Regions from separate parts of the Janthinobacterium sp. NKUCC06_STL genome, predicted to be linked through region 1. Evidence: predicted binding sites of a transcription regulator. Region 1 holds the regulator's gene; the other holds the start of a gene.

Region 1 (15,057 bases):
GTCGCTCATGGGCACCGTCAAAATCGATTGCGTGTGGTAGCCGTGGTGGCGGTCGAACTCGCGCATGCCGGAAAAATTGAAGCCCTCGTCGCGGTAGACGTCGGCGATATTCACGCTGCGGCGCAGGTTCGCCGCATACGCGGCCACCGACGCCAGATTCGGCTGGCCGGCGGCGTCGTACAGGGCCACGCCCGGCAAGCCCATGTCGGCGCCCTGCGCGATGCCCAGGCTGTCGTTGACGCTGATGTCGAACGCCAGCTGGCGGCCCTCGGCCACGGGCCGGTACAGGGTCGCGCCATCGGCGCCGCTCATGCTTTTTGCCAGCAGCACGATGCGCTGCAACAGCGCGCCGATATCGTGCCCCTCGCCGCCCAGGCCGTGGCCGAGCGCGACACTGAGTTCGGTCAATTGCTCCAGTCTGTGGGCGATTTTCTCAGGGTGCAACTGAGGCATGTTGGTAGCAATCAGGTAAAGAAAAGGGAAACCGGCAAGCGCCAGTGTAACGGCCGTCCCGCGCACTGTACATTACTTAGTTACAACAAAATGAAATAACTTTCCGTATCGCAACACGCATAAATGTTGCCGCCAATCTTATTAATTAGAATAGAATCAACAATAATTACACCGTAACAAGGTACTGAATGAAATTCACGTTCAGGGGCGTGCGCGGCTCCATCCCCTCCCCCGGCCCGCGCACGGCGCGCTACGGCGGCAACACCACGTGCATCGAAGTGCGCACCGACAACGATAGCCTGATCATTCTCGATGCGGGCAGCGGCATCTTCTCGCTGGCGCAGCACCTGCCGCCGGGCGAACCCGTCGACGCGCACGTTTTCATCACGCACAGCCACTGGGATCACATCCACGGCCTGCCCATGTTTTCGCCCCTGTTCGTGGCTGGCAACCGCATGCGCCTGCACGGCGCCCACGATGCGGCCGCCGGACGCGGCATCGAGCACGTGATGGCGGTGCAGCTGCAAAACAGCTATTTTCCCGTCAGCGAAGCGGCCATGGCGGCCTGCATCGAGTACCGCACCCTGGCGCCCGGCGAAGCGGTCGAAGTGGGCGGCGCGCGCGTGCGCGGCGCGGAAATGAACCACCCCGTCGTCAACCTCGGCTACCGCATCGACTGCGGCGGCGCCGCGCTGTTTTTCAGCGGCGACCATGAACCGTTCTACAACCTGCATCCGCCCGGCCATGCCGAGCATGCGGCCTGCGCGGCGCGCAATGCGCAGCGCCAGGCCGGCATCGACGCGCTGGTCGCCGGCGTCGACGCGCTGATCATGGACTGTTCGTACACGCGCGAGGAATACCCGGGCAAGCAGGGCTGGGGCCACGGCACCTTCGACGCCGCCTTCGACCTGGCCCTGCGCTGCGGCGCGCGGCGCCTGTACTGCACCCACCACGAACCGACCCGCAGCGACGAGCAGCTCGAAGCCGTGTTTGCCGACGTGATGGGCCGCTATGCGAGCCGCCTGGCCGGCTTGCAGGTGTTCCTCGCCTGCGAGGGGCTGACGGTGGAACTGGCCGGCGCATAAAAAAAGGGAGCCGCAAGGCTCCCTTTTTACTGGCGTTGGCTATCCATCACATGATGTGGTGGCCAATCCACCAGGCGACTGCGGCAACAAACGCGGACGCAGGAATCGTGAAGATCCAGGCCCAGACGATATTGCCCGCCACGCCCCAGCGCACGGCCGACATTTTTTGCGACGAGCCGACGCCGACGATGGCGCCCGTGATGGTGTGCGTGGTCGACACGGGAATGCCCAGCGCCGTCGAGACGAACAGGGTGATCGCGCCGCCCGTTTCGGCGCAGAAGCCGCCCACCGGTTTGAGCTTGGTGATCTTCTGGCCCATGGTCTTGACGATGCGCCATCCGCCGAACAGGGTGCCGAAGCTGATGGCCGTGTAGCACGAGATGATGACCCACATCGGCGGCATGGCATCGGCCGCGCTGGAATAACCGGCGGCGATCAGCAGCATCCAGATGATGCCGATGGTTTTTTGCGCATCGTTGCCGCCGTGGCCCAGGCTGTAGGCGGCCGCCGAGACCAGCTGCAAACGGCGGAACCACTTGTCGACCTTGCGCGGCGTCGAACGCACGAATATCCACGACACGAGCAGCATCATGATGGAGCCGAACACGAAGCCCAGTACCGGTGCGATGACGATGAAGGCGACGGTTTTCCACAGGCCGGCGGCGACCAGCGCGCCCGTGCCGGACTTGGCGACAGCGGCGCCCACCAGGCCGCCGATCAGCGCGTGCGAGGACGACGAAGGAATGCCGTAGTACCAGGTAAACAAATTCCAGAAGATGGCGCCCATCAGCGCGCCGAAGATCACGTACTGGTCGATCACGGCCGGATCGATGGTTCCTTTGCCCACCGTGGCGGCCACGGTCAGCTGGTGGAACACGAAGATGGCGACGAAGTTGAACGTGGCGGCCATGGCAACCGCGGTCTGCGGTTTCAATACGCCCGTCGAGACCACCGTGGCGATCGCGTTGGCGGCATCATGGAAGCCGTTCATGAAGTCAAACAGCAGCGCGAGGACGATCAACAGGCCTAGCACGTAGATGCTGATTTGTATGGTCATTGTAGTTTCTTTTCTGATTCTGGTTCAGGACAGGCCCAACGCTTACGCGTTTTCGACGATGATGCCTTCGATAATATTGGACACATCTTCGCAACGGTCGGTCACGGTTTCCAGAATTTCGTAGATCGCTTTCAGCTTGATCAGGTTGCGCACGTCCGGCTCGTCGCGGAACAGCTTGGACATGGCGGCGCGCATCACGTGGTCGGCGTCCGATTCCAGGCGGTCGATCTCTTCGCAGATGGCGACGATCTTGCGCGAGTTGTCCATGTTGTGCAGCATGGCGACGGCGTCGCGCACTTTTTCGGTACAGGCCAGCACCAGTTCGGCCAGGCGCTTGGCTTCCGGCGTGACGGCTTTCAGGTCGTACAGCGAGACGGTTTGCGCCGCATCTTCCAGCAGGTCGAGGATGTCGTCCTGGCGCGTGATCAGCTGGTGGATGTCATCGCGGTCGATCGGCGTGATGAAGGTCTTGTGCAGCATTTCCACGGTGGCGTAGGTGACTTTGTCCGCCTGTTTCTCGATGCTTTCGATCGCATGTACGCGGTTTTCCAGGTCGTCGAAATTGGTCATCAGGCCGAGCATCTCTTTCGCGCCCTTGACGCACAGTTCCGCGTGCTGGTTAAACAATTCAAAAAACTTGCCCTCAGTGGGCATCAAGCGTCCAAACATGTCATTCTCCGTTAAGCATTGAGTCGTGTTATTTACTACAGAAAGCCGCCCCGTATGAGGGGGCGGCCAATGGAATATCAGTGCTGCTGTGTTAGTCGCCTTGGTAAAGCGCCAGGCCACCACTGTAATTGCCAAATTTGGTGTACTGCCCCATGAAGGTGAGGCGGATGCTGCCGATTGGACCGTTACGTTGTTTACCGATGATGATTTCGGCCGTTCCCTTGTCTGGCGAGTCGGGGTTATACACCTCGTCGCGGTAAATGAACAGGATCACGTCGGCATCCTGCTCAATAGCGCCCGATTCGCGCAAGTCGGACATGACAGGACGTTTGTTCGGGCGTTGTTCCAGTGAGCGGTTCAGCTGGGACAGCGCGATCACGGGGCAACCGAGTTCTTTCGCCAGGCCTTTCAAGCCCCGCGAAATCTCGGAAATCTCCGTGGCGCGGTTGTCGCCCGGCGTATTGGCCGACATCAGCTGCAAGTAATCGACGATGATCAGGCCCAGCTTGCCGCATTGACGCGACAGACGGCGCGAGCGGGCGCGCAATTCGATGGAATTGAGCGCCGGCGTTTCATCGATGTACAACTGCGCGTCGTTCATCTTCTGGATCGCATTCGTCAGGCGCGGCCAGTCTTCGTCGTTCAGGCGGCCAGTACGCAGGCGGTGCTGGTCGAGCTGTCCGACGGAGCCGAGCATACGCATGGCCAGCTGGGCGCCGCCCATCTCCATCGAGAACACGGCCACGGGCAAGCCGCTGTCGATGGCCACGTTTTCGCCGATATTGACGGAAAACGCCGTCTTGCCCATCGATGGACGGCCCGCCACGATCACCAGATCGCCCGGCTGCAGACCGGAGGTCATGCGGTCGAGGTCGATGAAACCGGTGGGCACGCCCGTGATTTCACTCTGGTTGTCGCGGCTGTACAGCTCATCGATGCGCTCGACCACCTGCGTCAGCAGGGGCTGGATGGCGGTCCAGCCCTGGGCGCCGCGCGCGCCTTCTTCCGCGATGGCGAAAATCTTCGATTCGGCCTCGTCAAGCATCTGCTTGACTTCCTTGCCTTGCGGGCTGAAGGCCGTGCCGGAGATATCGTCGGCGACGGTGATGAGTTTGCGCAGCACGCCGCGGTCGCGCACGATCTCGGCGTAGCGCCGGATGTTCGCGGCCGATGGCGTGTTTTGCGCCATGGCGTTCAGGTAAGCGAGTCCGCCCACATCATCGGCCTTGCCGAGCTGGGTCAGGGTTTCAAAAACAGTAATGACATCGGCTGGCTTGGAAGCGTTAACCATCTTGACGATTTGCTCGAAGATGATGCGATGGTCATAGCGATAGAAATCCTCCGCATGCATGAAGTCGGCGATGCGGTCATATGCGGCATTGTCGCGCAGCAGACCACCGATAACGGATTGTTCTGCTTCGATCGAATGCGGCGGAATACGGAGGGAATCCAGTTGCGGATCAGAGGGGGCGTTCATGGCGCGAATTATACCCGCTTCGGCGTGCTGGCAAAAATAAAGGGCTGAAATTGAGCGAAAAAAAGGCCACAAAAAAGCCGGGCGAACCCGGCTTTTCATAGTGCGGCAATGCTTGCGGGCCAGGCCCGCAGACAATTACGCGTTCGCGTCTGGAACGACAGCGATAACAACTTCCACGACCACGTCGGTGTGCAGAGCAACCGAAACGTTGTGCTCGCCAACGATCTTCAGCGGGCCGGTAGGCATGCGGATTTGTGCTTTTTCAACAGCAAAACCTTGCTTGGTCAGCGCTTCAGCGATGTCGAAGTTGGTGACGGAACCGAACAGACGGCCATCAACACCAGCTTTTTGAGCAACTTGAACGGTCAGACCGCTCAGTTTTTCGCCCTGGGCTTGCGATGCGGCCAGTTTGGCGGCAGCAGCTTTTTCCAGTTCGGCGCGCTTGACTTCGAATTCAGCCACAGCGGTTGCCGTAGCACGACGTGCCAGGCGTTGCGGGATCAGGAAGTTACGTGCGTAACCGTCTTTGACTTTGACGACTTCGCCGAGGTTACCGACGTTAACAACTTTTTCTAACAGAATGATTTGCATAGTTCTTCTCCAGGAATATCTGACCGATTAAGCGTGGTGCAGATCGGTGTATGGCAGCAGCGCGAGGAAGCGAGCGCGCTTGATTGCGGTGTCAACTTGGCGCTGGTAGTGCGCTTTGGTACCGGTCAGGCGTGCTGGCATGATCTTGCCGTTTTCTTGGACGAAGTCTTTCAGCGTGTCGACGTCTTTGTAGTCGACTTGCTCAACGTGAGCTGCGGTGAAGCGGCAGAACTTCTTGCGTTTGAACAACGGGTTTTGCTGTTTGCGTTTTTCTTTAAGCTTGAGCTTATTTTTGTCGAACTTTTTACCGAATGCCATGTCAGGCTCCTGTATCTAAAATGCGCTAGTCAGAATTGACTGCACTAAAATCAATGATGTGAAACACCAAACTCTTGCTGTTGCGGCTCTTCCTGGCCAGGAAACCCGTGAACTGATACACCCCGCCCAAGCTTGCCTGGCTGAACCGGCCTGAGATTTCGCCAGCGGCTAGCGCGGCAACATCAAACTCGGTCAAACGGGCAATCCCTGCTTCCATCTGCTGCGAACTGTGTTGCAATACTGCATTCACAATCGGCAGCCCTGCCGGGGTATAGCGCAATATTTCGCGCTCGGCAATGATGGCGGTGACTTGTAGCTGGTTCAGCGCACGATCCTGGTCAAGAATTAAGCTGCTGCTGCGGCTGGAGCGGCTGCTGGTGCTTCGGTGCGGTGGCTTTTGGCCGCGTCTTCGCGTTGTACCGATTTCATCATCGGCGAAGGAGCTGTTTCAGCTTTCTTCATTTTAACGGTCAGGTGACGCAACACGGCATCATTGAATTTGAATGCTGTTTCCAACTCGACCAGGGTCTCGTTGTCGCATTCGATGTTCAGGCAGATGTAGTGTGCTTTAGGCAGCTTTTGGATCGAGTAAGCCATTTGACGGCGGCCCCAATCTTCCACGCGGTGAACCGAACCGCCGCGGGTGGTTACGCTGGCTTTGTAGCGTTCGATCATCGCGGGCACTTGCTCGCTTTGGTCCGGATGGACGATAAAGACTATTTCATAATGACGCATGCAAACTCCTTCAGGTCGGATTGATAATCGCCCACCCCGGCGTCAAGACGGGTGTGGGAAGGTCAGCCGAAGATTATAACCGCCTTTTGCAAACGTTTCAATCATTCCTTCCATCAGCGTCCGAAAAGACCGTGCGCCAGCGTGCTTTCCGCCCATGGCCGACTATTTCTTGCGAAATTCGCCGAAAACACGGAAATCCCCTTGCATAGTGGACGATACTGTACAAAAATACAGACTGTTCATATAGACAGCATTTTAGTATGCACCCACCGCTCATGATCAAGCTGACAGCACGACAAGAACAAATCCTGAACCTGATCAAGGACGCGATTGAAAACACGGGCTTTCCTCCCACCCGTGCCGAAATCGCCAATGAACTGGGTTTCAAATCGGCCAACGCGGCCGAAGAGCATTTGCAGGCCCTGGCCCGCAAGGGGGCGATCGAGATTTCGCCCGGCACCTCGCGCGGCATCCGCCTGATCGGCGCGGCCGCCGAAGCGGCGCCATCGAAAGTGCCGGCAGCGCTGCTGATGTCGCTGCCCCTGATCGGCCGGGTGGCGGCAGGCTCGCCCATCCTGGCGCAGGAAAACCTGGAAGCGAGCTACAACGTCGACCCGGCCCTGTTCTCGGCCAAGCCCGACTTCCTGCTGAAGGTGCGCGGCTGGTCCATGCGCGACGCCGGCATCATGGATGGCGATTTATTGGCCGTGAAAAAGGTCGACAGCGCCAAGAACGGCCAGATCGTCGTCGCCCGCATCGGCGACGAAGTCACCGTCAAGCGCTACAAGAAAACGGGCTCCGTCATCGAACTGCTGCCGGAAAACCCGGACTTCAAGGTGATCACCGTGTCGCCGGAAGACGAGTTTGCACTGGAAGGCTTGGCGGTCGGACTGATGCGCAGCTGGCATTAAACTTTATGTGCAAAAAAAAAGGGCCGCGACAGCATCACTGTCGCGGCCCTTTTTACATACGCGGCTGCTTATGCATCCAGCGCGTTGCTGAAATCTTCCAATAAGTCTGCTTCATCCTCGATACCGACTGACACGCGGATCAGCGATTCGGCGATGCCCATGCTGGCGCGGCGCTCGGCACCCATCTCATAGAAAATCGTGTGGGCGACGGGAATGACGAGGGTGCGCGTGTCGCCGAGGTTGCTCGCTGGAATAGCCAAATTCAAACGATTGAGGAAATCGAAGCAGTCGATGCCATCCTTCAGCTCAAAGCTGAACAGCGAACCATAGCTGCGGAACAAGTCCGTCGCCAACGCGTGCTGCGGGTGCGATGGCAAGCCCGGGTAATGCACGGCCGCCACGCGTGGGTCGGCGGCAAGCATGGTGGCCAGCGCCAGGGCGTTCGAGCAAGTGCGGTCCATGCGCAAGGCCATGGTTTCCGCGCCGACGGCGATATGGTGCGCCACTTCCGGTCCCAGCGAAGCGCCGAAGTCGCGCAAGGCCTTGGCGCGGATTTGCGCGATACCCCACTGGGCCGGCGCCGCCTTCTTGTAGTTCTCGAAGATGTTCGGATACTGCGTCCAGTCGAACACGCCCGTGTCCGTCAAGCTGCCGCCCAAGGCATTGCCGTGGCCGCCAATCGATTTCGTCAAGGCATTAACCACCAGTCCCGCGCCCACGGCTTTCGGGCGGAACAGGTAAGGCGTCGTCATAGTGTTGTCGACGATGTACAAAATGCCCTTCTCGCGGCACAAGTCACCGATTTTTTTCAGGTCGGCGATCTGCGTGCGCGGATTGGCGATGGTTTCCACAAAGACGATGCGCGTGGCCGGCGTGATGGCGGCCGCGACATTGGCGACATCGGTGGCGTCGACAAACGCCACAGCGATACCCTGCCCCGTCACCGTTTGCCACAGGCTGTTGGTGTTGCCAAACAAAAAGGCCGACGACACGACATGGTCGCCGGCGCGCAGCAAGGATTGCACCACGGCGCCGATGGCGCCCATGCCGGTGGCGAAGCACAAGGTCGCCACGCCGTCTTCCATCTTGTTGACCTTGTCTTCCAGCGCGGAAACGGTCGGGTTGCCCTGGCGGCCGTAGCGGAAACCCGGCTCCTTGCCCTGGAACACGGAAGCGAGCTGGCGCGCATCGGCGTAACCGAAAGCAACGGAAGTGTGCACGGGCTTGTGCAGGGAGCCGTGCTCGATACCCTTGCGGCGGTCGTTATGCAGGATGGTGGTGGTAAAGCCGTAGGTTTTTTTGGTGGTCATGGTGAGAATTCCGAATATTCGATTTGCCGCGTAACCCCAAGGCAAATGCTGGGGTCAGTCCCTCCGGGATCGGAATGCGCACCACTGGCGCGCATTCCCCCGACGGGTCTGACCCCGAAAAAAAGCCCGGCATCGGCCGGGCAGGTACTTATGCTTCTGTCGTCGCCAGGTTCAGGTTCAGCTGGGAACGTGGCGTATCTTCGGGCGCTGCCGCCTTCGGATGGTGGCGCGCATATTCCAGGCGGTCCAGGTATTCCTGCGACACGTCGCCCGTCACGTAGACGCCATCGAAGCACGAAGCCTCGAAGTTGGTGAGCGCCGGATTGACGTCAGCGATCGCCTGCTTCAGCGCGCCGATATCCTGGTAGACCAGGTAGTCGGCCGTGATTTCGCGGCACACTTCTTCCGTCGTGCGGCCGTAGGCGATCAGTTCGTCGCGCGTCGGCATGTCGATGCCGTACACGTTCGGGTAGATCACCGGTGGCGCGGCCGAGGCGAAGATGACTTTCGTCGCGCCCGCTTCACGCGCCATCTGCACGATTTCACGGCTGGTGGTGCCGCGCACGATGGAATCGTCGACCAGCAGCACGACTTTGTCCTTGAACTCGGACGGGATCGCGTTGAGCTTCTGGCGCACGGATTTCTTGCGCGCCGCCTGGCCCGGCATGATGAAGGTGCGGCCGATGTAGCGATTCTTGATGAAGCCTTCGCGGTACTCGATGTTCAGCGCCATGGCCAGCTGGATGGCGGCCGGACGCGAGGAATCGGGAATCGGCATGACCACGTCGATATGCACGCCTGGCAACTCGGCACGGATCTTTTCGGCCAGGTATTCACCCATTTTCAGGCGCGTGGCGTACACGGAGGCGCCGTCGATGACGGAGTCGGGACGGGCCAGGTAGACGAATTCGAACACGCACGGGTTCAGGCTGGCGTTGTCGGCGCACTGGGCGCTGTGCAATTTCTTGTCGGCATCGATGAACACGGCTTCGCCGGGACCGATATCGCGCACGAAGCGGAAGCCCATGCCTTCCAGGGCCACGGATTCGGAAGCGATCAAGTATTCGGGACCTTGCTCCGTTTCATTGATGCCCAGGCACAGCGGACGGATGCCGTGCGGATCGCGGAAGGCCAGCAAGCCCACGCCGGCGATTTGCGCCACGGCGGCGTAACCGCCCTTGACGCGGCGGTTCAGCACGGTAACGGCCTTGAAGATGGCTTCCGGGTCCAGGTTCAGGCCCGTCGTCGCTTCCTGGATTTCATGCGCCAGCACGTTGAGCAGCACTTCCGAGTCGGAATCGGTATTGATGTGGCGGCGGTCGTTCTTGAACATTTCCAGCTTCAACTGTTCCCAGTTGGTCAGGTTGCCATTGTGCGCCAGGGTGATGCCGAACGGCGCATTCACATAGAACGGTTGTGCTTCCTCTTCGCTCGACGAACCGGCCGTCGGGTAGCGGCAATGGCCGATGCCCGTCGTGCCTTGCAGCGAACGCATGTTGCGCGTACGGAAGACGTCACGCACGAGGCCGTTGGCCTTGTGCATGGAAAACATACTGCTGTGATTGGTCGCAATCCCTGCCGCGTCCTGACCGCGATGTTGCAGGAGCAACAATGCATCATAGAGCAATTGATTGACAGGTTGATGGGAAACGACGCCGACGATGCCACACATGGTGTGCTCCTAAACTGTGCTACTGATTTTAAAAAAATTCAAAATTTCACATGCTGCGCGTAAGCGGCAGGCAGATAAGGCTTGATGGCGCGCGCGCCCTGCTCCGCGAGCGGGCTGAGCTGCGCGTTTTTCCAGAATGGCTGCTGCGGTATGGACGTCATGCCACACAAGATGACGGCGGTCAGCACGATCACAAGGCCCCGCGCCACGCCGAACAGGGTGCCCAGGGTGCGGTCGGCCAGGCTCAGGCCCGTCACCTTGACGAGCGCGTCGACCGTCATGGACAGCAATCCCATCAAAATGCGCACGCCGATGAACAGCACCACGAAAGCCAGCAACAAACGGATGGCCTCGCCCGGCACGGCTTCCGGCAGGAATTTCGCCAGGGTGGCGCCATAGGCGTTGGCAATGACGAACGCCACGACCCAGCTGACCAATGACAGTATTTCCTTGACCAGGCCACGCATCATGCTGATCAGCACGGACGTCACCAGCACGAACAGCACCAGGTAATCGAAGATCGTCACGCGCGCTCAGCCTTGCAACATCACGCCGGCACCAGACTGCCGCCCAGGCCCAGCTTTTGCAGCTTGGCACGGGTCTTTTCGGCGTCTTCGCGGCTGCCGAACGGGCCCACGCGCACGCGGATGCGCTCGCCCGCCGGGCTGGAGACTTTCTGCGTGTACGACTTGATACCCGCTTCACGCAGCTTGTCCTGCAATTCGTCAACCTTGTCCTGCGTCGCCAGGGCCGCCACCTGCACCACGAACTTGCCGCTGCCGGCGTCGTGCGCCTTGTCTTGCGCCTTGTCTTGTGCTTTCTCTTGCGGCTTGCCTTCCAGAATCGCCAGCGCGCGCGCAGCATCGTCGGCCGATTGCGCCGGCTTGGCAGGCTTCGGTTCGGGCTTGGCTTCCGGTTTTACTTCATGCTTGGGCTCTGGCTTGGACTCGGACTTGGATTCGTGTTTCGGCTCCGGCTTGCTTTCGTGCTTTGGCTCCACCTTGACCGGCTTGGGCTCAGGCTTGGGCTCGGGTTTCGGTTCCACATAAGTTGGCTTGACCGGTGCAGGCTGGGCGGCGGCCAGCACGGGTGCCGGTGTGGGCGTCGGCTTGGCCGCAGGCGGCAGCGGCGTATCGACGATTTCCTCGGACTGGTCCAGGCCATTCGCTGCAGCTTGCGCCGGGACGGCCGGGACGGGCGCCGGTGCAGGCGCAGGCGCAACAGCCTTTTCCTTCGACGGAATGTCGATGGCGATATCGTTGAACGGCGCCTTCGGCTCGGAATCGAGCAGCATCGGCAAGCCGACAGCCACGCCCAAGGCCAGGGCAATGGCCCCGACCAGGCGGCGGCGTGCGCGCTTTTTTTCAGGCAAGACCGGATCCGGCGCTTCCTTGCCGCCACGGCGCGATCCACCGCCACCGGAGGTGTTGGCTGCGCGCTTGCGGGTCGGCGACTGTGCTTCGCCAGGGACATAAAAGCCGCTGTCTTCGCCAGAGGATTCTTGCTTGTTTTTAAACAGTTTCGAGAACAAGCCCATGCGTGATTTTCAGTCGAGTGCGTTTCAGTGAAGTGAGGATTTTCGGGCCTTCATCACGCCGGCAACGGTGAGGAAAGAACCAAAGACCACAATTCTATCATTCTCACCGGCCCGGCTCATTGCATTTGCAAAAGCTTGTGCCGGATCATCGAAAATAGACACAGTATGTTCGCTGCTGTCAGGCTTATCTTCGAGCATGATCTGCACCTTGGCGGCCAGCTCGGAAGCCGTGGCCGCGCGCGGCGAAGGCAGGCCCGTCAGGCACCAGTGGTCGACATGTTCGCTCATCGCAGCCAATACGCCATCGATATCCTTGTCCAGCATGGAGCCGAACACGGCATAGGTGTACGGGTGGAAACCCATATTGCCCAGGTTCTGGTTCAGCGCCGAGGCCGCGTGGGGGTTGTGCGCCACGTCGAGGATCACGCTGGGTCGGCCAGGCAAGACCTGGAAGCGGCCCGGCAGTTCCACCGTCACCAAGCCCGTGCGCACTTCCTGCGCACCCACGGGCAGTTTCAGCTTCAGCACTTCCAGGGCGGCCAGCACGGCCGTCGCATTGAGGATCTGGTTGGCGCCGCGCAAGCTTGGATACGCGAGCGAATTGCGGCGCTGCTCGCGTCCGCCGTAGTTCCACTGCTGCTTGTCGCCCGAATAATTGAAATCGCGGCCCATCAGCCACAGGTCGGCGCCGATGGCCTCGGCATGGTCGATCAGCGACTGCGGCGGCACGGGGTCGCTGCAGATGGCCGCCTTGCCCGGACGGAAAATGCCCGCCTTTTCAAAGCCGATCGCTTCGCGCGTGTCGCCCAGGTAATCCGTGTGGTCGATATCGACGCTGGTGACGATGGCCACGTCGGCGTCGATCACGTTGACGGCATCCAGGCGCCCGCCCAGGCCTACTTCCAGGATGGCCACGTCCAGCTTCGCCTGCGACAGCAAATGCAAAATCGCCAGGGTGGTGAATTCGAAATACGTCAGCGGCGTATCGCCGCGCACGGCTTCGACGGCATGGAAGCTGGCGACGATCTGCTCGTCGCTGGCCATCTCGCCCAGCACGCGCGCGCGCTCGTTAAAGTCGAGAAAGTGCGGCTTGATGTACAGCCCCACTTTGTAGCCGGCACGCAACAGCACGGATTCCAGCATGGCGCAGGTGGACCCCTTGCCATTCGTGCCCGCCACCATGATCACGGGGCAGGTAAAAGCCAGTTGCATGCGCGCCTTGACGGCTCGCACGCGGTCCAGGCCCATGTTGATCTGGGTTTCTGAATGGCGGGTTTCCAGCATGGCGAGCCAGTCCGGCAAGGTGGTGGGGAGGTTGTGCATGGGAGACTTCTTGAAAAGAGTGCGCGAGGCGGGAAAGACATGAGACCCGAACCGAAGACTGGGGTCGGACCCTGAGGGTCCGACCCCGGCAGTTCAGGTTTTGGGGTAAATCAAATTACGCCAGTACTTCCACAGCCTGGTTTTGCAACAAGGCCAGCAAGCGGGCGATTTCTTCGCGCATCTTGCGGCGGTCGACGATCATGTCGACGGCGCCCTTGGTGACGAGGAACTCGGCGCGCTGGAAGCCTTCCGGCAGTTTTTCGCGCACGGTGTTTTCAATCACGCGCGGGCCGGCAAAGCCGATCAGTGCTTTCGGCTCTGCAATGACGACGTCGCCCATGAAAGCGAACGAGGCGGACACGCCGCCCATGGTCGGGTCGGTCAGCACGCTGATGAATGGCAATTTCTTTTCCGACAGCTTGGTCAGCATGGCCGTGGTCTTGGCCATCTGCATCAGCGACAGCAAGCCTTCCTGCATGCGCGCGCCACCGGTGGCGGTGATGCAAATGAACGGCACTTTCTGTTCCAGCGCGATTTGCGCGCCGCGCACGAAGCGCTCGCCCACGACGGAGCCCATGGAGCCGCCCATGAATTCGAATTCGAAGCACGCCACGACCACCGGCAAGCTCATGATGGCGCCGCCCATGACGACCATCGCATCCGTCTCGCCCGTCGCTTCCATGGCGGATTTCAGGCGGTCCGGGTATTTCTTGCTGTCCTTGAATTTCAAGGTATCGACGGGCAGGATTTCCTGGCCGATTTCATAGCGGCCGCCCGCGTCGAGCAGACTGTCGAGGCGTTCACGCGCGCGGATGCGCATGTGGTGGTCGCATTTCGGGCACACGTGCAGATTCGATTCCAGGTCCGTACGGTACAGCACGGCTTCGCACGACGGGCACTTGACCCACAGGCCTTCCGGCATGGTCTTGCGCGCGGCGGCGTCCGAACGCTGGATGCGCGGTGGCAGCAGTTTTTCCAACCAACTCATATTTTCTCCTTGGGCCCTTGTAGGGGTAGCGTCGGTGGACGCCCCCGGCAGACGGTAAACGGCGACGCCCCGCAGGGCGCCACCAAAAATTTTATCTATTGCACAATAACAGGCAAATCAGTGGCCGAAGTGTAGCCGTTTATCGCCGGGCTGTCGAACTTTGCCGCCACCCGAGCTTGTGTAAACAACAAGCTTGCTCAGGCATCCAGTGCGGCGCGGATGCCTGCCGTAAAGCTGCGCACGGCGTCGACGGCGCCGCCTTCCGGGGCATTTTCTATCTCCTGAATGATGCGGCTGCCGATCACGACGGCATCGGCCACCTTGGCAACAGCCTTGGCCGTGGCGCCATCGCGAATGCCGAAGCCCACGCCGATAGGCAATTTTACATGCTGGCGGATGGCAGCGAGGCGCTCCGCCACCTGTTCCGTATCAATGTTGCCGGCACCCGTGACGCCCTTCAGCGACACATAGTAGCTGAAGCCGCCGCCAACCTTGGCCACTTGCGCGATGCGCTCTTCCGTCGAGGTGGGCGCCAGCAGGAAGATCAGGTCGAGGCCCGCTTCGCGCATGGCGGCCGCGAATTCTTCGCACTCTTCCGGCGGATAGTCGACGACGATGGCGCCGTCGGCACCGGCCGCTTGCGCCGCTGCAATGAAGGCGGCACTGCCGATGCGCTCGATCGGGTTGGCATAGCCCATCAGCACCACGGGCGTCGTCTGGTTCGTTTCACGGAACTGGCGCACATAGCCGAACACGTCATGGATGCCGACATTGAATTTCAAGGCCCGCTCGCAGGCGCGCTGGATGACGGGGCCTTCGGCCATGGGGTCGGAAAACGGCACGCCCAGTTCCAGCACATCGGCGCCGCCCTCGACGAGCGCGTGCATCAGCGGCACGGTGGCGTCAGGGCCGGGGTCGCCGGCGGTGATGA
Region 2 (15,057 bases), 1.0 Mb from region 1:
AGGTGGGATCGGGTATCTCGGCCAGGAATTGCTGGTGCTCGGCCGTCAGGTTCAGCATGTCGACCAGAGCGATATAGTTGGCGGATGCGGCAAACTCGAGCTTGGCCTCACTCAGCATGGCCGCGACGCTGGAAAAGGCCATCGGTTGCCAGTCGGCATTGAAATACTCATGGGCAAGATACTGCCCATCCATCGTCTTGAGCTTGTCGAAGCGCTCCGCCAGGAGCGGATTGGCCGCCAGATAGCGCGGTTGCACGGCGATCATCCTGTCGACGAAATCGATGGCGCCAGCGACTCTGGCCAGCACGCTCTGGCCCGGAGCACTCATGACGCGGCTATGTTCGGCCATCAGGTCGCGCATCGGCATCATGGCGGCCCAGCCTGGCTGCGTGTTGTAACTGATGAAGACGACACCGCCGACTTTCAGCTTGCGCCGCAGGAAGTCGACGATCAGCGCGCGATTGTCCGCCGAGACCCAGCTCCAGATCCCGTGCAGGCAGATAAAGTCGAAATCGGGCAAGTCGTCGCGTCGGCAAAACTGCGCGAACGATTCGTCCGTGAACTGCGCGCCGGCGCCGGCCGCGCTGGCCAGCTCCTGCGCAAAGGCGGCCTGGGAAGGATTGAAATCATTGCCATGCCAGCGCGTGGCGGACGCCGCCGCATGGATGTTGGCGCTGATACCCTGGCCAAAGCCCAGCTCGCAAGCCGTGCCGCTGGCCGGCAAGGCAAGGCCGGCGGCCAGCAGGGGCAGCCGCAAGCGCAAGGGATTCAATTCTTCGTAATAGCCATAGGTATAAGCGATTTCGGCCATATAGCCGGCATTCCAGTTGCTCATCTTGCATCCTGTCACGATCAGTGGGGCCGCGCGCATCGCACAGCGTTCGAGCGCCAGCATACCTGATCGCGCGGCGTCGCCATACAGGAAACAGACGGCGTTTGAATGCGCAGTTCATGGGGGCACGGCGGGGTCGCCATGGCCAACCTTATTCCTCGTCGGGGTCCAGCCCCTTCAAGGCCACCTGCACGGCGCGCTGCGAAAAGCCGCGCTGCATCAAAAAACGCATCTGCTTGTTGCGCTGCTCGGCATCCTGCGCCACTTCACCAAATTTGCGGCGCCACACTTCGCAGGCGCGCGCGGTCTCGCCTTCGGCCAGGCCCGCCTTGAGTTCCTGCAGCGCCTCGCCGGCTATGCCATGGCTTTGCAATTCCGCCATGATGCGGCTATTGCCGAAGCGGGCCGAGCGGCGGTGGATCAGCGACTCGGAAAAGCGCTCCTGCGACAGCCAGTTGGCTTGTTCCAGGCTGTCGAGCAAGGCTTCCACGTCATCGCCCTCCTGCGCATGGCGCTGCAGCTTGCGCCGCAATTCCATGCGGCTGTGTTCACGCATCGACAAAAAGCGGAGCGCCCTGCCCTTCAGGCTCAGTTGTACTGCGGCCATACACCCACCTTGTCTTTCATTCCACGATCACATCACCCAAACACAATCGCCGCCCGGCGCAACAGCGCGGGACGGCGATCATGGTCACACCTTGCGGCAAGCCATGCGTAGCTCGGATCAGGCCCCTTGGGCCGTCATCCGACAACATTGTTGACGTCTGTGGTGTTGTCGGATTACGCGCGGCTTTGCCGCGCTCATCCGACCTACTCTGGCTTGGCTTCCGCAGCCTTGGCAGCCTTGTCGGCGGCTTTATCGGCTTTTTCCGGCTTTTCAACAGCCAGCGGCGGCAGTTCGCGCACACCCAGCGAAGCGCGGACCTTGTTTTCGATTTCGCGGGCCAGCGCCGGACGCTCTTGCAGGAAGGCGCGGGCGTTGTCCTTGCCCTGGCCGATGCGTTCGCCGTTGTAGCTGTACCACGAACCGGATTTTTCCACGATCTTGGCATCCGAACCCAGGTCCAGGATTTCGCCTTCGCGCGAGGTGCCGGCGCCGTACAGGATGTCGAAGTGCGCTTCCTTGAACGGTGGCGCGATCTTGTTCTTGACGACCTTGACCTTGGTTTCGTTACCGATCACTTCATCGCCGGACTTGATCGAGCCAGTGCGGCGGATATCGAGGCGCACGGAGGCGTAGAATTTCAGCGCATTGCCGCCGGTGGTCGTTTCCGGGCTGCCGAACATCACGCCGATCTTCATGCGGATCTGGTTGATGAAGATGACCAGGGTATTCGTGCGGTTGATGGAACCGGTCAGCTTGCGCAGGGCTTGCGACATCAGACGCGCTTGCAGGCCTGGCAGGGAATCGCCCATGTCGCCTTCGATCTCGGCGCGTGGCGTCAGCGCGGCCACGGAGTCGATGACGACGAGGTCGACGCTGCCCGAACGCACGAGGGCGTCGCAGATTTCCAGCGCCTGTTCGCCCGTGTCCGGTTGCGAGATCAGCAATTCATGCAGGTTCACGCCCAGCTTTTGCGCGTAACCGACGTCGAGCGCGTGCTCGGCATCGATAAAGGCGCAGGTGCCGCCCAGTTTTTGCATTTCAGCAATGGTTTGCAGGGTCAGCGTGGTTTTACCCGACGATTCCGGACCATAGATCTCCACCACGCGGCCGCGCGGCAAGCCGCCCACGCCCAGCGCGATATCGAGGCCGAGCGAACCGGTCGACACGACTTGCACTTCTTCGATCACTGCGCTGGCATCCATGCGCATGACCGAACCTTTGCCAAACTGCTTCTCGATCTGCGCCAGTGCAGCGGCGAGCGCCTTGGCTTTTTCCGATGCGGGTACTACAGCTTTTTTATCGTCCATATGTTCTTTCAGCCGTTCTACAGTTGCGGATTCACGTGACGCATCTACGTGAACCGTGCAGCCTGCGATAGCGCCAGTGGGTTAAATTCTTTACACAGACAGTACTGTATAAAAAAACAGTGATCAATGCAAGCGGAACGTGGATTTGTTTTGAAACAGATCAATACAAGCCTGGTTTCTCACAAAAACTCGCCACCTTGCGGAAAATGAAACACAATACAAACTTCTACCGCCGCAAGCATAGGAAGTGCACCATGCGTATTTTACTTGCCGAAGATGACAGCGTGCTGGCCGATGGCCTGACCCGCTCGCTGCGCCAGTCCGGTTATGCGATCGACTACGTCAAGACGGGCCAGGAGGCCGATACGGCCCTGTCCACCCAGGAATTCGACCTGCTGATCCTCGACCTGGGCCTGCCCAAGATGTCCGGCCTGGAAGTGCTGCGCCGCCTGCGCGCGCGCGCCTCGCTGTTGCCCGTGCTGATCCTGACGGCCGCCGATTCCATCGAACAACGCGTGAATGGCCTCGACCTCGGTGCCGATGATTATATGGCCAAGCCGTTCGCCCTGTCGGAACTGGAGGCAAGAGTGCGCGCCCTGACTCGCCGCGGCGCTGGCGGCGGCGCCACCATCATCAAGCACGGCCCCCTCAGCTACGACCAGGTGGGGCGCAGCGCCTACATCAACGACCAGATGCTCGACCTGTCGGCGCGCGAACTGGGCTTGCTGGAAATATTGCTGGGCCGCACCGGCCGCCTCGTCTCGAAAGAACAGCTGGTCGACCACCTGTGCGAATGGGGCGAAGAAGTGTCGAACAACGCCATCGAAGTGTATGTGCACCGCCTGCGCAAGAAAATCGAGGTGGGCGGCGTGCGCATCGCCACCGTGCGCGGCCTCGGCTATTGCCTGGAAAAATACTCGGAAGCGGCGCGCCTGAACGCCGAAGCAGGCGAGTCGGCCAGCCCGGCCAGCGGACCCGCCAGCAAGTGAAGGCGCGCGAGGCGCCAGCAGACGAGCCGGACGACGACGACTGGTTCGAGCCGCCCACCACGGAACAAGACGACACCATCGAGCATTCGCTGTTCGGCGAAATCCTCGACTGGATGCTGGCGCCCCTGCTGCTGCTGTGGCCGATGAGCATCGCCATCACCTATCTGGTGGCCAAGGGCATCGCCAATCAGCCGTTCGACCATGCGCTGGAAGACAGCGTGACCGTGCTCACGCAACAGGTCAAGCAGGCTGACGGCGCCATGCTGCGCCGCGTGCCGGACAAGAACGAAAAGAGCAGCAATAATAATGGCCGCGACTTCCTGCGCGGCGACGATATCGACACCCTGTATTATCTGGTGGTGGGGCCGCGCGGCGAATACCTCGACGGTGACCGCGATTTGCCGCCGCCGCAGGACCCCGACAAATACCGCAGCGGCATGGTGCTGTTTCGCAACGACACCATCCACGGCACGCCCGTGCGCGTGGCGTTCAGCTATCTCGACATTCCTTCCAGCAACGACGATGAGCCCAGCCGCGCACTGGTGCAAGTGGCCGAAACCTTGGAAAAGCGCGCCCAGCTGGCCAATGAAATCATCAAGGGCGTGATTTTGCCGCAGTTCATCATCCTGCCCGTGATCCTGGCCCTGGTCTGGTTTGCCCTGGCGCGCGGCCTGTCGCCGCTGGCGCAATTGCAGGAGCGCATACGCGCCCGGCCACCCGACGATTTATCGCCCATCGAATCGGGCCAGGTGCCCGAGGAAATCACGCCGCTGGTCGGCTCGCTCAACGAAATGCTGGCGCGGCTGTCGCTGTCGATCGACATGCAGAAACGCTTCATCGCCGATGCCGCGCACCAGATGAAGACGCCGCTGGCCGGCATGCGCATGCAGTCCGAGCTGGCGCTGCGCCAGACCGACCACGACGAAATCCACCGCTCGCTGCTGCAACTGGCGAAAAGCTCGGAAGCGGCCACGCGCCTGGTCAACCAACTGCTGGCCCTGGCGCGCGCGGAAAACCAGCCGCAGGCGGGCACGGCTTTCGAGCCGATCGAACTGAGCGAACTGGCGCGCGGCGTGGTGCAGGACTGGGTGCAAGCCTCGTTTGCCCAGCATATCGACCTGGGCTTCGAGCAGCCCGCGTATTCGATCATGATTTCCGGCAATGCCATGATGCTGCGCGAGCTGCTGAGCAACCTGATCGACAATGCCCTGCGCTATACGCCGGCCGGTGGCAGCGTCACGGTGCGCGTGCGCAGCACCCTGGAGCTGGCCATCCTGGAAGTGGAAGATACTGGCCCCGGCATTGCGCCGGCCGAACGGGCCCACGTGTTCGAACGCTTTTACCGCATTCTCGGCAGCAATGTCGACGGTAGCGGCCTGGGCCTGGCCATCGTGCGCGAAATTGCCCAGCAGCATGGCGCCGAAGTCGATATTTTTAACAATCCGCGCGCGCAGTCGCCGAAGCTGCCGGGCACCCTGTTGCGCCTGAGCATCGCCCTGCTGTTGCCGGACGCGCCAGAAGAGGATGACATCACGTATGGATAAGCCAAGCCCAAGCGCTCCCCCGGCGCGGCCGGCGCGCACGCCCAGCCCCGAGCTGCAGGCGCGCCGCGATGTGCACTGGCGCAAGACACGGCGCCTGACGGCCATCCTGCTGCTGGTCTGGCTGCTGACGGGCTTCCTGACCGTGTTTTATGCACGCGAACTGTTGCATTTAAATCTGTTCGGCTGGCCGCTGCCCTTTTATATGGCGGCCCAGGGCGCCTCGCTGGTCTACCTGGCCATCATCGCCTTGTATGCCTGGCGCATGCGGCGCCTGGACCGGGCTTTTCATGCCGAGGAGCAAACATGAGCGCCCAGCGCAGCTTCTTTGCGCGCCTGTGCCGCTACTACCTGCTGTTTACGGCCGGCTTCGCCGCCTTCCTGCTGGCTTTGTCCGTGCTGGAGCAGGAAGGCATGCCGCGCGCGTGGATCGGCTACCTGTTCATGCTCGTCACCATCACCCTGTACGCCACCATCGGCGTCATCAGCCGCACCTCGAACGTCACCGAATACTATGTGGCGGGGCGCCGGGTGCCGGCCATGTTCAACGGCATGGCCACGGCCGCCGACTGGATTTCGGCGGCCAGCTTCATCAGCCTGGCCGGCGGCCTGTACCTGAACGGTTTCGACGGCCTGGCCTTCATCATGGGCTGGACGGGCGGCTATTGCCTGGTGGCGCTATTGATCGCGCCCTACCTGCGCAAGTTCAGCCAGTACACGATTCCCGATTTCCTCGCCGCACGCTACGGCAGCGGCACCGACAAACGGGGTGCCAGCGTGCGCGTGGTAGCCGTGGCCGCCACCATCATCGTGTCGTTTACCTATGTGGTGGCGCAGATCTACGCCGTCGGCCTGATCGCCTCGCGCTTCACGGGCGTGGATTTTTCCGTCGGCATCTTCCTGGGCCTGGCCAGCATCCTCGTGTGCTCCTTTCTGGGCGGCATGCGCGCCATCACGTGGACGCAGGTGGCGCAGTACATCATCATCCTCGTCGCCTTTCTGATTCCCGCCATATGGCTGTCGGTCAAGCATGCGGACAATCCCGTGCCGCAGATCGCCTACGGCAAGGTGTTGCCGCAACTGAGCGCGCGCGAACACGTGCTGGAAACGGATCCGAAAGAAAACGAAGTGCGCGCCATCTTCCACCAGCGCGCCATCAGCTACCAGGCACGCATCGACGACTTGCCCGCTTCCTGGGAACAAGGCCATCTGACGGCCCAGCGCCAGCTCGATAGTTTGCGCCAGCGCAATGCCTCGCTGTTCGACATCCGCAACGCGGAACGCTATCTGATTGCCTATCCGAAAAGTCCGGATGAGGCACGCGTGCTGTGGCAGGCCGCGCAGGCGCAGAACCAGAAACGCGCCGAGCCCATCATTCCGCACGCGCAGCCGTTTCCCGCCGCCGACCGGGAGCAATCCGACATCAAGCGCAACAATTTCCTGGCCCTCGTATTCTGCATGATGCTGGGCACGGCCGCCCTGCCGCATATCCTCATGCGATCGTACACCACGCCCTCCGTGCACGAGACGCGCGTCTCCGTCTTCTGGACCCTGTTCTTCATCTTGTTGATCTACCTCACGATTCCCGCGCTGGCTGTGCTGGTCAAATACGACATTTACTCGGCGCTGGTGGGCACGCAATACGCGAACCTGCCCACCTGGGTGTCGTATTGGGCCAATGTGGACAAGCTCAGTCCCCTGATCAGCATCGTCGACGTCAACCGCGACGGCATCGTGCAACTGGCGGAAATTTCCATCGACGCCGACGTGCTGGTGCTGGCCACGCCCGAGATCGCCGGCCTGCCCTACGTGATTTCCGGCCTGGTGGCGGCCGGCGGCCTGGCTGCCGCCCTGTCGACGGCCGATGGCTTGCTGCTGGCCATCTCCAACGCCCTGTCGCACGACGTGTATTACAAGGTGGTCGACCCGACCGCCTCGACGCAAAAGCGCGTGACGATTTCAAAATTGCTGCTGCTGGCCGTGGCCTTCATCGCCGCCTATGCGGCCTCGCAAAAGCCGGCGGACATCTTGTCGCTGGTGGGCGTGGCCTTTTCCCTGGCCGCCTCGACCCTGTTCCCGCCGCTGGTGCTGGGCGTGTTCTGGCAACGCGCCAACTACCAGGGCGCGCTGGCCGGCATGCTGACGGGCTTTGGCGTGTGCCTGTATTACATGCTGCACACAAGCACCATGCTGGGAGGTAATGCCAGTGGTCAATGGATGCATATCGCGCCCATCTCCGCCGGCATCTTCGGCGTGCCGGCCGGCCTAGCCGCAGCCATCCTCGTCAGCTGGCTGACACCGGCGCCGGGACGCCGCAGCACGGGGCTGGTCGAGCATATTAGGGCGCCGGAATAAAAGCGCATCAAGACCTGGGGTAAAAAGACAGCGCCGCGGCAAAAAAGGAGTAGGCTGGAGGGCCGTTCCATTTACGAGGAAATCCCATGCCGTCTGGAAAAATTCTTGTTGCCCAGGGAGGCGGCCCGACCGCCGTCATCAACCAGTCGCTGGTGGGCGTGGTGCTCGAATCGCGGCGCTTTCAGCATGTCACGCGCGTGTATGGCGCGCTGCATGGCGTGCGCGGCATCGTCAATGAAGAATTCGTCGATCTGACGCAGGAAACCAGCCACAACCTGGAACTGGTGGCCGCCACGCCGTCCTCGGCCCTCGGTTCCACGCGCGACAAGCCCGACATTGCCTACTGCCAGCAAATCTTCGAAGTGCTGCGCGCGCACGAGATCGAACATTTCTTTTATATCGGCGGCAATGACTCGTCCGACACGGTGCGCATCGTCAGCGAGGAAGCGCACAAGGCCGGCTATCCGCTGCGCTGCATCCACATCCCGAAGACCATCGACAACGACCTGGTGGGCAGCGACCACACGCCCGGCTTTCCCTCGGCCGCGCGTTTCGTCGCACAAGCGTTCGCCGGCGCCAACCTCGACAACGCGGCCTTGCCCGGCGTGTACGTGGGCGTGGTGATGGGCCGCCACGCGGGCTTCTTGACGGCCGCCTCGGCGCTGGGCAAGAAGTTCCCCGACGATGGCCCGCACCTGCTCTACCTGCCCGAGCGAGTCTTCGTGCTCGACAACTTCCTTGCCGACGTGAAGGCGACCTATGAAAAATATGGCCGCTGCGTGATCGCCGTGTCGGAAGGCATCCACGACGCTTCGGGCGAACCGATCGCCAGCCTGCTGGCCAAACAGGTGGGCAATGAGGTCGAACGCGATGCGCACGGCAATGTGCAATTGTCCGGCACGGGCGCGCTGGCCGACCTGCTGTGCGACGAAATCAAGGCCAGGCTCGGCATCAAGCGCGTGCGCGGCGATACCTTCGGCTATCTGCAGCGCTCCTTCATCGGCTGCGTCTCTGATGTCGATCAACGCGAAGCGCGCGAAGTGGGCGAGAAGGCGGTGCAGTTCGCCATGTGGGGCGACCGTGACGGCTCTGTTGCCATCAAGCGTACGGGCTTTTATTCCGTCGATTATGAATTGCTGCCGCTCACCGAGGTCGCGGGCAAGACCCGCACCATGGAAGACGAATTCATCAGCGCCAGCGGCACGGACGTCACCGATGCTTTCAGGTTATATCTGCGCCCGCTGCTGGGTTCGGGCATGCCCGATGCCTTCCGTCTGCGCGCCGCAAAAGTAGCGAAGGTCTTGAAACCTTAGCTGTTTTCCGCTAGCAATAGCGGCCGCAGCTTGACGGCCGCTTCTTTTAACTGCGGCACGTGTTGCAGCAGTTGCTCCACGGACTTGCGCGCCACAGGCGCGTGGCAGGCCACGGCCGCCACGATGCGCCCGTCGGCCGCGCAAATGGGCACGGCGACGGCCACCATGCCGTGCACGAATTCCTCGTCATCAATGCCGATGCCCAGGCGGGCGATGCGCACGATCTCGCGCTCCAGCAGCGCGGGATCCGTGATGCTTTTCGGCGTGCGCTCTTCCAGGCCCAGCATGGCCAGCAATTCGCGCCGCTCCAGCAGGGTCATGTGCGCCAGAAATAATTTTCCGCTGGCCGTGCAATGCATGGGCGCGCGCGAACCCAGCACCAGGTGCAGGCGCAGCGGTTCCTGCGTTTCCACGCGGTCCACGTAGACGATCGCATTGCCCTCGGGAATGGCCAGGTTGCACGTCTCGCCCGTGACCGCCACCAGGCTGCCCAGGATGCTGCGGCTCACGCGGATCAGGGCATTGTTGCGCAGGGTCGCCAGCGCCAGGTTGGTGGATGCCGCGCCGGGCACATAGCCGCGTCCCACGGGCGTGCGCAGCACATAGCCATGCTGTTCCAGGGTATCGAGCAAGCGCATCATGCTGGCCTTGGGCACCTGCATGCGCGTAGCCAGCTGCGACAGGGTCAAGGGCTGGCTGGCGCTGGCCAGGTGCTCAATCAGGCGCAGCACACGCAAGCCCCGCGCCTCGTCGCCATGACTGGCCGCCGTGCCAGCACCCGCTTGGTTGCCTTCTTCGGCCTCACCCGGCCGTTTTTGAAACGCATCATGCATGTTCTGTTTCACCTCTCGCGTATGCGGCTGTTTCCGCTTGTCCCGGTGCTGCACGTCTTTTATAAATGGAACCAGACGTTCCAAAAAATAACCAATAAAGACCAGTGTATCGCAAAAAATGCCCGCCGAGGCAGTTAGATACCGCAACGCAGGAGACAAGAGCAATGTTGCAAACACACTATGATTACATCGTTGTCGGCGCCGGTTCCGCCGGCTGCGTGCTGGCCAACCGGCTGTCGCATGACAGCAACAACCAGGTATTGCTGCTGGAAGCGGGCGGCAAGGACAACAATCCGTGGATACACGTACCGGTCGGCTATTTCAAGACCATGCACGATCCAAAGCTGGACTGGTGCTACCGCACGGAAGCGGACGCCGGCATCGCGGGGCGCCAGCTGCAATGGCCACGCGGCAAGGTGCTGGGCGGCTCCAGCTCGCTCAACGGCTTGCTGTACGTACGGGGCCAGAAGGAAGACTACGACCGCTGGGCCGAGCTGGGCAATGCAGGCTGGAGCTATGCCGAAGTGCTGCCCTATTTCAAGAAATCGGAAGACCAGGAACGCGGCGCCAGCGATTACCACGGCGTCGGCGGTCCATTGAAAGTGTCGGACCTGCGCCTGCGCCGTCCCATCGCGGAACACTTCATTGCCGGCGCCACGGAAAGCGGCATCCCCTTCAATGCCGATTACAACGGCGCCACGCAGGAAGGCGTCGGCTACTTCCAGCAGACGGCCAGCAAGGGCTTGCGCTGGAGCACGGCGAAAGCCTTCCTGCGGCCCGCCCGCAAGCGCGCCAACCTGCGCGTGGAAGTGCGCGCGCAAATCACCCGCGTGCTGTTTGAGGGCAAGCGCGCCGTCGGCATCGAATTCCGGCAGGATGGCCAGCTGCGCCAGGCGCGCGCCAGCGGTGAAGTGATTTTATGCGCGGGCGCCATCGGCTCGCCGCAAATCCTGCAATGCTCGGGCGTCGGACCGCGCGCCCTGCTCGATGAAGTGGGCGTGCCGCTGGTGCACGACTTGCCCGGCGTGGGACAGAACCTGCAAGACCATCTGCAAATCCGCCTCGTCTTCAAGACGCGATTGAAAACCCTGAACGATGAAGTCAACAGCCTGTGGGGCAAGCTGTGGGTGGGCATGCAATATGTATTTTCCCGCTCGGGACCTTTGACCCTGGCGGCCAGCCAGGTGACGGTGTTTACCCGCTCCTCGCCCGAGGTGGAGCGGCCCGACATCCAGTTCCACATGCAGCCGCTGAGCGCCGACAAGCCGGGCGAAGGCGCGCATCCGTTTTCCGCCTTTACATCGTCCGTGTGCCAGCTGCGCCCGCACAGCCGCGGCCACGTGTCGATCAAGTCCGCCGATCCATTTGCCTATCCGGGCATCTACCCGAACTATCTGTCCGACCCGCGCGACCAGAAAACGGCGATTGCCGCCCTGCGCGTGGCGAGAAAAATCGCCGCCGCCCCGTCGCTGGCGCCGCACATCATTTCCGAGTTCGTGCCCGGCCCGCAGTTCGAAACGGACGAGGAACTGCTGGACGCGGCGCGGCGCTTCAGCCAGTCGATCTACCACCCCAGCGGCACCTGCAAGATGGGGCATGACGCCATGGCCGTCGTCGACGACCGCCTGCGCGTGCACGGCCTGCAGCACCTGCGCGTGGTCGACGCGTCGATCATGCCGGAAATCGTCTCGGGCAATACGAACGCACCCACCATCATGATCGCCGAAAAAGCGGCCGACATGATCCTGGCCGACGCCGTGCGCCTGCCCAAGGCAGCCTGACTCGCCCCCATTTCGTTCTCAAAGGAGGATGCCAGCGGCGGGCAGACGGCCCCGCCTCCAATGACTCGGCGACAAGCCAAGCATCAGAAAAAAACACATAATCGATATCGATTGGAGACTAGATATTATGGATAACAATACGAACCATCCGAAAAAGGCCAAAGAGCTACGGAAAGTCGTGATGGCCAGCGTGATCGGCGCCACCATCGAGTGGTACGACTTCTTTTTATACGGCGTCGTGGCCGGCATCGTGTTCAGCAAGCTGTATTTCCCGGGCGGCGATCCGCTCGTCTCGACCATGCTGGCCTACGGCACCTTCGCCGTGGGCTTTCTGTCGCGCCCCATCGGCGGCGTGATCTTCGGCCACTTCGGCGACAAGATCGGCCGCAAGAGCATGCTGGTGATGACCCTGATGATCATGGGCGTCTCCACCTTCCTGATCGGCGTGCTGCCGACGTATGAGCACATCGGCTACTGGGCGCCTGGCCTGCTGCTGTTCCTGCGCGTGCTGCAAGGTATCGGCCTCGGTGGCGAATGGGGCGGCGCCGTACTGATGGCGTATGAATATGCACCGCCGAAGGAGCGCGGTTTCTACGCCAGCCTGCCGCAGATCGGCCTGGCCATCGGCCTGTGCCTCGCTTCCGGCGTGGTGGCCATCCTCTCCTACAGCTTGAGCGATGCGCAGTTCCTGTCCTGGGGCTGGCGCGTCGCCTTCATCCTGTCGGCCGCCCTCGTCTTCATCGGCATGTGGATACGCTTGAACGTGATGGAAACGCCCGAGTTCCAGGCCGTCAAGGAGAAGAACGCGGAGACGCAAATCCCGTTCTTCGACCTGCTGAAACGCTATCCCGGCAATGTCTTGAAGGGCATGGGTGCGCGCTATATCGACGGCGTGTTCTTCAATATCTTCGGCGTGTTTTCCATCACCTATCTGACCAACACCATCAAGATCGATCGCACGGAAGCGCTGATGGGCGTGATGGCGTCGGCCGTCGTGATGTGCTTCTGCATACCCTTCTTCGGCCGCCTGTCGGACCGCATCGGCCGTACCAAGGTGTTTTTCTGGGGCTCGCTGATCACGGGCGTGTCGTCGATTCCCGCCTTCTGGATCATGCTCCACCACGCCGACAATCCGCTGCTGCTGTGGTGTTCCGTGATCATCCCGCTGGGCGTGCTGTATTCGGCCGTGTACGGCCCGGAAGCAGCCCTGTTCTGCGACCTGTTCGACGCCAAGGTGCGCTACACGGGCATCTCCTTCGTGTACCAGTTCTCCGGCATCTTCGCCAGCGGCCTGACACCCATCATCGCCACCTACCTGCTAAAAACGGGCAATGGCGAGCCGTGGCACATCGTCGGCTACATCCTGTTCGCCTCCCTCATCTCGGCCGTCAGCGTGGCCATGATCGGAAAAGGAGGCTCGCAGCCGGATGGCCGCATGAAGCCGGCGCACGCAAGGTAAGACCTGCGGACGTAAAAAAAGCAGGCCTCTCGCGAGTGCCTGCCTTTTCTATGCGTGTGATAACTTAGATCACGATGGTCTGGTGCTCGTCACCCACGCGGGCGCGGATGGTGCCGATGCGCGAGACGGTTTCGCCAGCCGCTTGCAGCTGGGCGATGGCGGCATCCGCGTTTTCCTGCGAGACGATGACGGTCATGCCAATGCCGCAGTTGAAGACGCGATGCATTTCGGCGTCAGCCACGCCGCCGTGCTGTTGCAGCCACGTGAACAGTGGCGGCATGGTCCATGCCTTCGAGTCCAGCTCGGCCACCAGGCCAGGCTGCAGCACGCGCGGGATGTTTTCCACCAGGCCGCCACCGGTGATGTGCACCATGCCCTTGACTTCCATGGCATCCATCAGCGCCAGCAGCGGCTTGACGTAGATGCGCGTCGGCTGCATCAGCACGTCGGCCAGTTTACGGCCGTGGAAGTCGCCTTCCAGGTCAGGTTTCGCCACTTCGATGATCTTGCGCACCAGCGAGTAACCGTTCGAGTGCACGCCCGACGAGGCCAGGCCCAGCACCACGTCGCCCGGGGCGATCTTGGTGCCGTCGATGATTTTCGATTTTTCCACGGCGCCGACGGCAAAACCTGCCAGGTCGTATTCGCCGGCCGGGTACATGCTCGGCATTTCCGCCGTTTCGCCGCCGATCAGCGCGCAACCGGCTTGTTCGCAACCCTGGGCGATGCCCTTGATGACGTCGGTGGCGATGGCCACGTCCAGCTTGCCGCAAGCGAAGTAGTCGAGGAAGAACAGGGGCTCGGCGCCTTGCACCAGGATATCGTTGACGCTCATGGCGACCAGGTCGATGCCGACCGTGTCATGGCGGTTCAGTTCGAACGCCAGGCGCAATTTGGTGCCGACGCCGTCGGTGCCGGAGACCAGCACTGGTTCCTTGTACTTCTTGCTGATTTCAAACATGGCGCCAAAACCGCCCAGGCCGCCCATCACGCCTTCGCGCAGGGTGCGCTTGGCAAACGGCTTGATTGCTTCGACTAAAGCGTCGCCTGCGTCGATATCGACGCCAGCGTCACGGTAGGAAAGGGAAACATTAGAAGTCTGGTTCATGGTGTGGTGGCAGCGGAGGCGGTAAAATAGAAGGCGGATACCCGCCGGCACGCGCGCGCAAGCATGTTTTTCAACATCGTACGGCAGGACGCCAGCGGGTGAATTCGGTCGATCAAGTCGCTATTTTATCAAACTGCCCCGCCATTTCGTAATTAACTGCCTTTTTTTAACGCAACAGCACAAACTACATGCCATTCGCCATCACCGCCGAGCAGAAGCAAACAGCATTTTGGATCGCGGTCTGGCTGGCATTTTTGCTGCTGCTCGTCAGCCTCGGTCCCATCCTGACGCCCTTCCTGGCCGCCGCCATCCTCGCCTATGTGCTCAATCCCGGCGTGGACCGCTTGCAGCGCCTGCATTACAAGCGTTTTTACGTGCCCCGTCCGCTGGCCGTGCTGGTCGTCGTAGTGTTGTTTTTCCTCGCCATTACGGCGCTCGTGCTGATCGTCGTGCCCGTGTTGCAGAAGGAAATCCCCTTGTTGCAGGCGCAAATCCCCCAATTTCTCAGCAAGGCGAACGAATTCCTGGCGCCGAAACTGCGCGACCTCGGCATCCGCGTGCGCCTGGATGGCACGGGCATCAAACGCATGCTGAGCCAGCAGATGGCCACCAGCGGCGATGAAATCTGGAGCACGGTGCTGGCCTCGGCGCGCATCGGCGGCACGGCCGTGCTGGGCTGGCTGGCCACCGTGGTGCTCATTCCCGTCGTGCTGTTTTATTTGTTGCTGGACTGGCACCCGATGCTGGCGCGCATCGCCGGCGCCGTGCCGCGCCGCTGGGTCGGCCGCACGGTGGGCATGGCGCAGGAAGTCGACACCTTGCTGGCGCAATACCTGCGCGGCCAGTTGCTCGTCATGCTGGTGCTGGCCACGTACTACTCGGTGGCGCTGGCCATAGCCGGTTTTGAAGTGGCATTGCCTGTGGGCATCATC

What was found. The regulator LexA, encoded in region 1, represses DNA repair genes until DNA is damaged. The targets are predictions, from matches to a motif close to ACTGTATNNNNATACAGT.
Region 2: recA (recombinase RecA) is a predicted target of LexA. The motif match lies at 2,850-2,867, and genes of this name have one in related genera.

Annotation. Positions count from the first base shown of each region.
Region 1 is NZ_JAHKQY010000001.1:766,451-781,507, forward strand. Features, by position in the region: gene KO539_RS03450 (HD family phosphohydrolase) at 1-453, opposite strand, end outside; gene KO539_RS03455 (MBL fold metallo-hydrolase) at 642-1,538, shown strand; gene KO539_RS03460 (inorganic phosphate transporter) at 1,585-2,595, opposite strand; gene KO539_RS03465 (DUF47 domain-containing protein) at 2,638-3,264, opposite strand; gene KO539_RS03470 (replicative DNA helicase) at 3,356-4,741, opposite strand; gene rplI (50S ribosomal protein L9) at 4,877-5,332, opposite strand; gene rpsR (30S ribosomal protein S18) at 5,360-5,650, opposite strand; gene priB (primosomal replication protein N) at 5,676-5,975, opposite strand; gene rpsF (30S ribosomal protein S6) at 5,996-6,385, opposite strand; gene lexA (transcriptional repressor LexA) at 6,661-7,296, shown strand; gene KO539_RS03500 (cystathionine gamma-synthase family protein) at 7,365-8,606, opposite strand; gene purF (amidophosphoribosyltransferase) at 8,755-10,278, opposite strand; gene KO539_RS03510 (CvpA family protein) at 10,317-10,805, opposite strand; gene KO539_RS03515 (SPOR domain-containing protein) at 10,826-11,815, opposite strand; gene folC (bifunctional tetrahydrofolate synthase/dihydrofolate synthase) at 11,840-13,138, opposite strand; gene accD (acetyl-CoA carboxylase, carboxyltransferase subunit beta) at 13,254-14,126, opposite strand; gene trpA (tryptophan synthase subunit alpha) at 14,324-15,057, opposite strand, start outside.
Region 2 is NZ_JAHKQY010000001.1:1,772,661-1,787,717, forward strand. Features, by position in the region: gene KO539_RS08055 (class I SAM-dependent methyltransferase) at 1-835, opposite strand, end outside; gene recX (recombination regulator RecX) at 984-1,439, opposite strand; gene recA (recombinase RecA) at 1,643-2,746, opposite strand; gene KO539_RS08070 (response regulator transcription factor) at 3,001-3,735, shown strand; gene KO539_RS08075 (sensor histidine kinase N-terminal domain-containing protein) at 3,732-5,279, shown strand; gene KO539_RS08080 (DUF4212 domain-containing protein) at 5,272-5,586, shown strand; gene KO539_RS08085 (sodium:solute symporter family protein) at 5,583-7,631, shown strand; gene KO539_RS08090 (6-phosphofructokinase) at 7,718-8,944, shown strand; gene KO539_RS08095 (IclR family transcriptional regulator) at 8,941-9,777, opposite strand; gene KO539_RS08100 (GMC family oxidoreductase) at 9,942-11,558, shown strand; gene KO539_RS08105 (MFS transporter) at 11,686-13,017, shown strand; gene purM (phosphoribosylformylglycinamidine cyclo-ligase) at 13,082-14,125, opposite strand; gene KO539_RS08115 (AI-2E family transporter) at 14,314-15,057, shown strand, end outside.